DNA from 2 places in the Variovorax sp. GW458-11-26-14-LB1 genome. Region 1 is predicted to be linked to the other one. Evidence: predicted binding sites of a transcription regulator. Region 1 holds the regulator's gene; the other holds the start of a gene.
The links. Region 1 encodes sigma-54, which starts transcription at its own class of promoters, with help from an activator protein. Its sites were predicted from a motif close to TGGCANGNAANCTGCTTT; they were not measured.

Region 1 (3,205 bases):
CGCGCATCACCTCCAGCCCCGACGCGCCCGGGATCAGGTAGGGCGAGACCAGCGTCACCTCGCTGCGCGCGCGGCGCATCTGCTCGACCACGTTGTAGCGCACGCTGTCCACGTCGAGCAGCGGCACGCCGCCGTACGACGCAGTCTTGCCGATCACGCGGTCGGGTGAATCGGCATACGCCTCGGCGGTGGTCCAGATCAGGCCGAGCTTGCCGGCGTCGAGGTCGTCGGCCACCGGGCTGTAGCCGAGCAGGTCGTTGGGCGCGGGTTTGGGCGGCGGCGGCGTGGTGTCGGGGCCGGTGGCGGCGTCGAAGCGGCGCTGCAGTTCCTCGCGCGGCAGGTCGGTGTGCACGACCGCGCCGATCGGGCGCACGTGCGGGCTGTTCCAGTACTGGTCGAACAGCACGCCCAGGCGCGGGATCAGCGCGCCCGTGACGAAGGTGTCGAGGTCGATGAAGTTCGGGCCAGTGGTGCGGCGGAAGTACTGGTTGCCGATGTTGCGCCCGCCCGCCACGGCCATCGCGCCGTCGGCGATGAAGAGCTTGTTGTGCATGCGGCGGTTGACGCGGCTGAAGTCGAACAGCGATGCGGTGAAGCGCTTGAGCAGGCTGCCACGCCCGGCCGGGAACGGGTTGAACAGGCGCAGCTCCACGTTCGGCGTGGCGGCCAGGCCGAGCAGCAGCTCGTCTTCGCCGGACGTGTACAGGTCGTCCATCAACAGGCGCACGCGCACGCCGCGCTGGGCCGCATCGCGCAGGGTGCGCAACAGGTAGCGGCCGGTCTCGTCGTTCTCGATCTGGTAGTACTGCACGTCGAGCGTGCGCTGCGCGCGGCGCGCCAGCTGCAGCCGCGTGTCGAAGGCGAAGTCGCCGCCGGGCATCAGGCGAAAGCCGCTGAGGTCGGGGTCGGGCTGCGAGGCCAGCGCGATCTTGCCGAGCGCGGTGTCGGCCGAGACGGCCATCGCTTTGGTAGGCGGACGCGGCGCCTCGTCGGGCAAGGTGGCACAACCGGCGAACAGCGATGCAGCCACGAGGGCGACCACCCAATGCCCCCAGCGCGACAGCAGGCGACGGGTCATCGTGGGCTTTCTACAGAGCCTTGCGCAGGTTGGCCGGTGCGATGCGCAAGGCTTCGCGGTACTTGGCGACGGTGCGGCGCGCGCACTCGATGCCCTGCTCTTTCAGCATCTCGGAAATCTGGCTGTCGGACAGCGGCTTCTTGATGCTCTCGGAACTCACGAACTGCTTGATCAGCGCGCGCACCGCGGTGCTCGACGCATTGCCACCGGTCTCGGTGCCCAACGCCGAGCCGAAGAAGTACTTCAGCTCGACCGTGCCGAAGGGCGTGGCCATGTACTTGGCGGTGGTCACGCGCGAGATGGTCGACTCGTGCAGGCCCAGCTCGTCGGCGATCTCGCGCAGCACCAGCGGGCGCATCGCCAGCTCGCCGTGCACGAAGTAGCTCTTCTGGCGCTCGACGATGGCGTTGCTCACGCGCAGGATGGTGTCGAAGCGCTGCTGGATGTTCTTGATGAACCAGCGCGCCTCCTGCAGCCGCTGCGACAGCGCCTGGCTGCCCTCGCCCTTGTGCGACTTGAGCGCGCCGGCGTAGATGTCGTGCACGCGCAGGCGCGGCATGACCTCGGGGTTGAGCATGACGCGGAACTTCACGTTGGTGCCGCGCCCGGTCTTGGTGACGATCACGTCGGGGATGACGATGTTGCGTTCGACGTCGACAAAGCGGCGGCCCGGCTTGGGCTCCAGGCGCGCAATGATCTGCAGCGCCGAGCGCACCAGCTCTTCGTTGGTGCGCGTGAGCGTGGCCAGGCGCTTGAAGTCGCGCCGCGCGAGCAGCTCCATGGGCTGCTTGCAGATCGCGATGGCGGTCTTGCGGATGAGCGCTTCGGCCTCGGTCTCGTCTTCGCTGGCGAGCGCCTTCAGCTGGATGCTCAGGCATTCGCCGAGGTCGCGCGCGCCGACGCCCACCGGCTCCAGGCTCTGCAGCAGGCCCAGCGCCACCTGGAAGTGGTGCACGAGGTCGTCGAACTGGTCGTTGTCGTCGCCCGCCAGGCCCGAAGCCAGCGCGGGCAGCGAGTCTTCGAGGTAGCCGTCGTCGTTGAGCGACTCGATCAGGAAGCGCAGCGCGGCGCAGTCGTTTTCATTGAGCCGCAGGCTCAGCGCCTGGCGGTGCAGGAAGGACTGCAGCGATTCCTGGCTGCGCGCGAGTTCGGTGGCATCGGCCCGCTCGTCGTCGCCCAGGTTGTTCTGGCGCGCGGGCGCATCGCTGCCCCACTCGCTGTCGTCGGGCGCCATGTCGACGGTGCCGTCGCCTTCCCAGTCGGGCTCACGCTCGGCGATCTCGGCGGCGGGGCCGTCGGTGTCGGGGGTCGAGGTGGTGGTGTCGCTGGACGTGGAGGAAGTGCTGGCGGCGGACGGCGTGAACTCGGCCTCGGCCTCGCCCTCGCCCGCGTCGTCGCGCGGCACCGGCGCGTCGGCCGTGTCCAGCCCGAACTCCTCGCGCGCCGCTTCTTCCGCGGTGCGTTCGAGGAACGGGTTCTCGTCCAGCATCTGCTCCACTTCCTGGCTCAGTTCGAGCGTGGAGAGCTGGAGCAGGCGAATGGACTGCTGCAGCTGTGGCGTCAGCGCCAGATGCTGCGAGACGCGAAGGGACAGCCCTTGCTTCATGGAGACGCGACCCTCCCTTACATGCGGAAGTGCTCGCCCAGGTACACCCTGCGTACCTCGGCGTTGTCGACGATCTCCGAGGGTGTGCCTTGTGCCAGCACGTGCCCGTCGCTGATGATGAACGCGTGATCGCAGATGCCCAGCGTCTCACGCACGTTGTGGTCGGTGATGAGCACGCCGATGCCGCGCTCTTTCAGGAAGCTGATGATCCGCTGGATCTCGATCACCGCGATCGGGTCGATGCCGGCGAAGGGCTCGTCCAGCAGGATGAAGCGCGGCTGCGTGGCCAGCGCGCGCGCGATCTCGACGCGGCGGCGCTCGCCGCCCGACAGCGCGAGCGCGGGCGAATCGCGCAGGTGGTCCACGCGCAGGTCGGCCAGCAGGTCGGCCAGGCGCTCTTCGGTGTGCTGCTTGGTCAGCGGCATCATGCGGCCGTTGGCGTCGGGCTCGCGCTGCAGCTCGAGCACGGCACGCACGTTTTCCTCGACCGTGAGCTTGCGGAAGATCGAGGCCTCCTGCGG
Region 2 (3,205 bases), on a different contig from region 1:
GCTCGGCAAGTCGCCAGCTTTGGGCGCTCCGCACCGGAGAACGCAAGGCTGAGTATCCCTTTCTGGGACCGATATCTAACGGTGCATCCGAACTGTCCCCGCGGAGTGGGAGAGCGGTTGTTGAGCAAGCTGTACCTCCGGTCGGAAGGTCGAGCAGCAGACATGACCTATCTCGCGTTCAAGACTGAATTCGAGACCGGTATCCGGCATCTGCAGGGCGAGGCCGCCGCCCTCCTGTGGGATCGTCTGGGGCACTGGGCGCAGGAAGACGAAAACTGGGAGGAGGCGCAGCGGTGCTTCCGGGTCGCATATGAACTCGCGGGCGGGCACTATGGCTACTGCCTCGGCACGGCGCTGAATTTTCTCGATCGCCCCGAGGAGAGCTTGCCGCTTCTGTTGCCACAAGCTGAGACGATTCAACCGGATGATCTGAGTTGGTACCAGGTCGCAGTAGCCTATGAGAAATTGGGGCGCATTCGCGAGTCGATCGATGCCTACTTGCGGTGCATCGCGTTGAATCCCGACTGCGCATCGGCGTGGTTCAACATGGGCGGCGTGCATTGGAACGCCAGAGAGCCGGAAGAGGCAAGTCGCGTGTGGAAGGCGGCAGTGGATAGATTTCCAGATCACAAGCTAGCGGCTTTGCTCCGCCGCGAGCTTCCCTCAGTCCTTCGCTAGCGCAGCCGGAAGGCCACTCTAGAGCACTCGAATCTGTATGTTCATACAGAGCCTGGGCCCAGTTTTGGAGGCCTCTTCCGAGGCTGTTCTCATTTAAATCCTGAAGAAGCCGCAGATTCGCATTTATTTAAATGCGTTCGCGTTTTTCGACCGCGCTTACAGCCGCCGCCCACCAACGCCACCGCGCTCGCCGTGTGGTGCGGCGTGGCTGTCGGGCGGCTCATCCAGCGCTCGGGCGCCAGCCGGCCGTCGAGGCTGGCGATGGCTGCGCTTTCCAGTGCCTCGTCCACGTTCATCGGCGGCAGCAGGCCGGCGAAGCGGTGCGCCAGCATCGACTTGCCCGAGCCCGGCTCGCCCACCATCAGCAGGCTGTGGCCGCCGGCTGCGGCGATCTCGAGCGCGCGCTTGGCGCCCGTGTGGCCCTTGACGTCGGCCAGGTCGGCATAGCGCGGGGCGCCGTCGCCGGGCGCGGCGCGCACGCGGGTCCAGCCGTCGTCGGTCGCGTCGACGGGCCCGCCGCCGCCGGCGACGAACTGGCGCACCACGTCGAGCAGGTGCCGGGCGCCGTACACCTGCGCACCGGGCACCAGCGCGGCCTCCTGGGCGCTGTCCAGGGGCAGCACCAGCCGCACGGCCGTGCCTTGCGTGTAGGTGGCCACGGCCATCGCGAGCGCGCCGCGCACGGGCCGCAGTTCGCCCGACAGCGACAGCTCGCCGGCGAACTCGTGGCCGGCGAGGCGGGCGTTCTCGATCTGCCCGCTGGCCGCGAGGATGCCCAGCGCGATGGGCAGGTCGAAGCGGCCCGAATCCTTCGGCAGGTCGGCGGGCGCCAGATTGACCACGATCTTCTTGTTGGTCGGAAATTCGAGCCCGGCGTTCTGGATCGCCGAGCGCACGCGCTCGCGCGCCTCCTTGACCTCGGTCTCGGCCAGCCCGACCAGCGTGAAGCTCGGCAGGCCGTTCGCCAGATGCACCTCGACCGTGACGGCGGCGGCCTCCAGGCCGAGCAAGGCGCGGCTTTGCACCAAAGACAGACTCATTTTTCTCCCTCTCCCCAAGTTGGTGCGCCTGCGACGTGCAAGCCCAGGACCGTGCAGCGTGCAAGCGTGTGCAACTGCCGGAAACAGGGCTTGTAACGATTTGGCGCTCATCGCCGGACACCTGCGCCCTCTGGCCGGGGCGGTATTCGTGCAGTTTGGCACGCTCCCTGCTTTGAGGGTGCTCAGGTCCAACAACACACTTGCGAGGAGTTCCCTGATGACGCACCGTACCGCCGCCCAGGCGTTGATCGTTCTGGCCACTGCACTGACCGCCTCGGGCGCCGCCATGGCCCAGGCCGCCGACGCCGCCGCACCGGCGCCCGCGCCCCTGCTCACGGGCAATGTCTCGCTGACCACGAACTACAAGTTCCGCGGCCAGGACCAGGACATGATCGGCAAGAACGACTACGCCAAGACCAAGGGCTTCAAGCCCGCCATCCAGGGCGGCTTCGACTACGCCTTCGGCGACAGCGGCTTCTACGTCGGCAACTGGAACTCCAGCGTCAACTGGCTCAAGGGCAACAGCATCGAGAGCGACCTGTACGGCGGCTACAAGTTCAAGGCCGGCCCGGTCGACATGGACGTGGGTGCGCTCACCTACATCTACCCGGGCAACTCGGTGGGCAACACCACCGAGCTGTACGTGGGCGCCACCTACGCCAACGACAGCTTCGGCTCGTTCACGGCCAAGTACTCGCACACCGTGTCCAAGGACTACTTCGGCTACGCCGGTGCCAAGACCGGCTCGGGCCTGAAGGGCCGCAACACCGGCTACCTGAACCTGGCCTACAGCAAGGAGATCGTGCCCAAGGTCACGCTCAAGGCCGCCGTCGGCTTCACCAACATGTCCAGCGACATCCGCAGCCTGGGCTACAAGAGCTACGTGGACTACAACATCGGCGCCACCTACGACTTCGGCAGCGGCCTGACGCTCACCGGCTCGGTGCAGGGCGCCAACAAGAAGTCCAACTACCAGGTCGTGGCCTACCCGGGTATCGAGATCCCCGACTTCGGCACCTTCGGCACCACCTACTACTCGCCCAACAAGGCACGCTTCATCCTCACGCTGACGAAGACGCTGTAATCGACACAACAACCAGGCGCGGCCCACGTTGCCGCGCCGCCTTTCATCCATCCAGAAGGAGCAACTCATCATGAAGCTGGTCACAGCCATCATCAAACCGTTCAAGCTCGACGAGGTGCGCGAAGCGCTCTCGGCCATCGGCGTGCAGGGCATCACCGTCACGGAAGTGAAGGGCTTCGGTCGCCAGAAGGGCCACACCGAGCTGTACCGCGGCGCCGAGTACGTGGTCGACTTCCTGCCCAAGGTGAAGATCGAGGCGGCCATCTCCGACGAGCTGGTCGACCGCGTGATCGAGGCCGTGGAAGGCGCCGCGCGCACCGGGAAGATCGGCGACGGCAAGATCTTTGTCTACAACCTCGAGCAGGTCGTGCGCATCCGCACCGGCGAAACGGGCCGCGAAGCC

Region 2: the regulator sigma-54 is predicted to act here: its motif matches at 1,875-1,892, upstream of AC07YS_RS11235 (TorF family putative porin).

What each region holds. Positions count from the first base shown of each region.
Region 1 covers NZ_JBWKYW010000028.1:18,106-21,310, forward strand. Annotated here, with positions in the region: gene AC07YS_RS18730 (phospholipase D family protein) at 1-1,078, opposite strand, end outside; gene rpoN (RNA polymerase factor sigma-54) at 1,089-2,684, opposite strand; gene lptB (LPS export ABC transporter ATP-binding protein) at 2,702-3,205, opposite strand, start outside.
Region 2 covers NZ_JBWKYW010000013.1:11,133-14,337, reverse strand. Annotated here, with positions in the region: gene AC07YS_RS11245 (tetratricopeptide repeat protein) at 1-678, shown strand, start outside; partial or broken gene AC07YS_RS11240 (YifB family Mg chelatase-like AAA ATPase) at 840-1,718, opposite strand; gene AC07YS_RS11235 (TorF family putative porin) at 1,936-2,802, shown strand; gene glnK (P-II family nitrogen regulator) at 2,873-3,205, shown strand, end outside.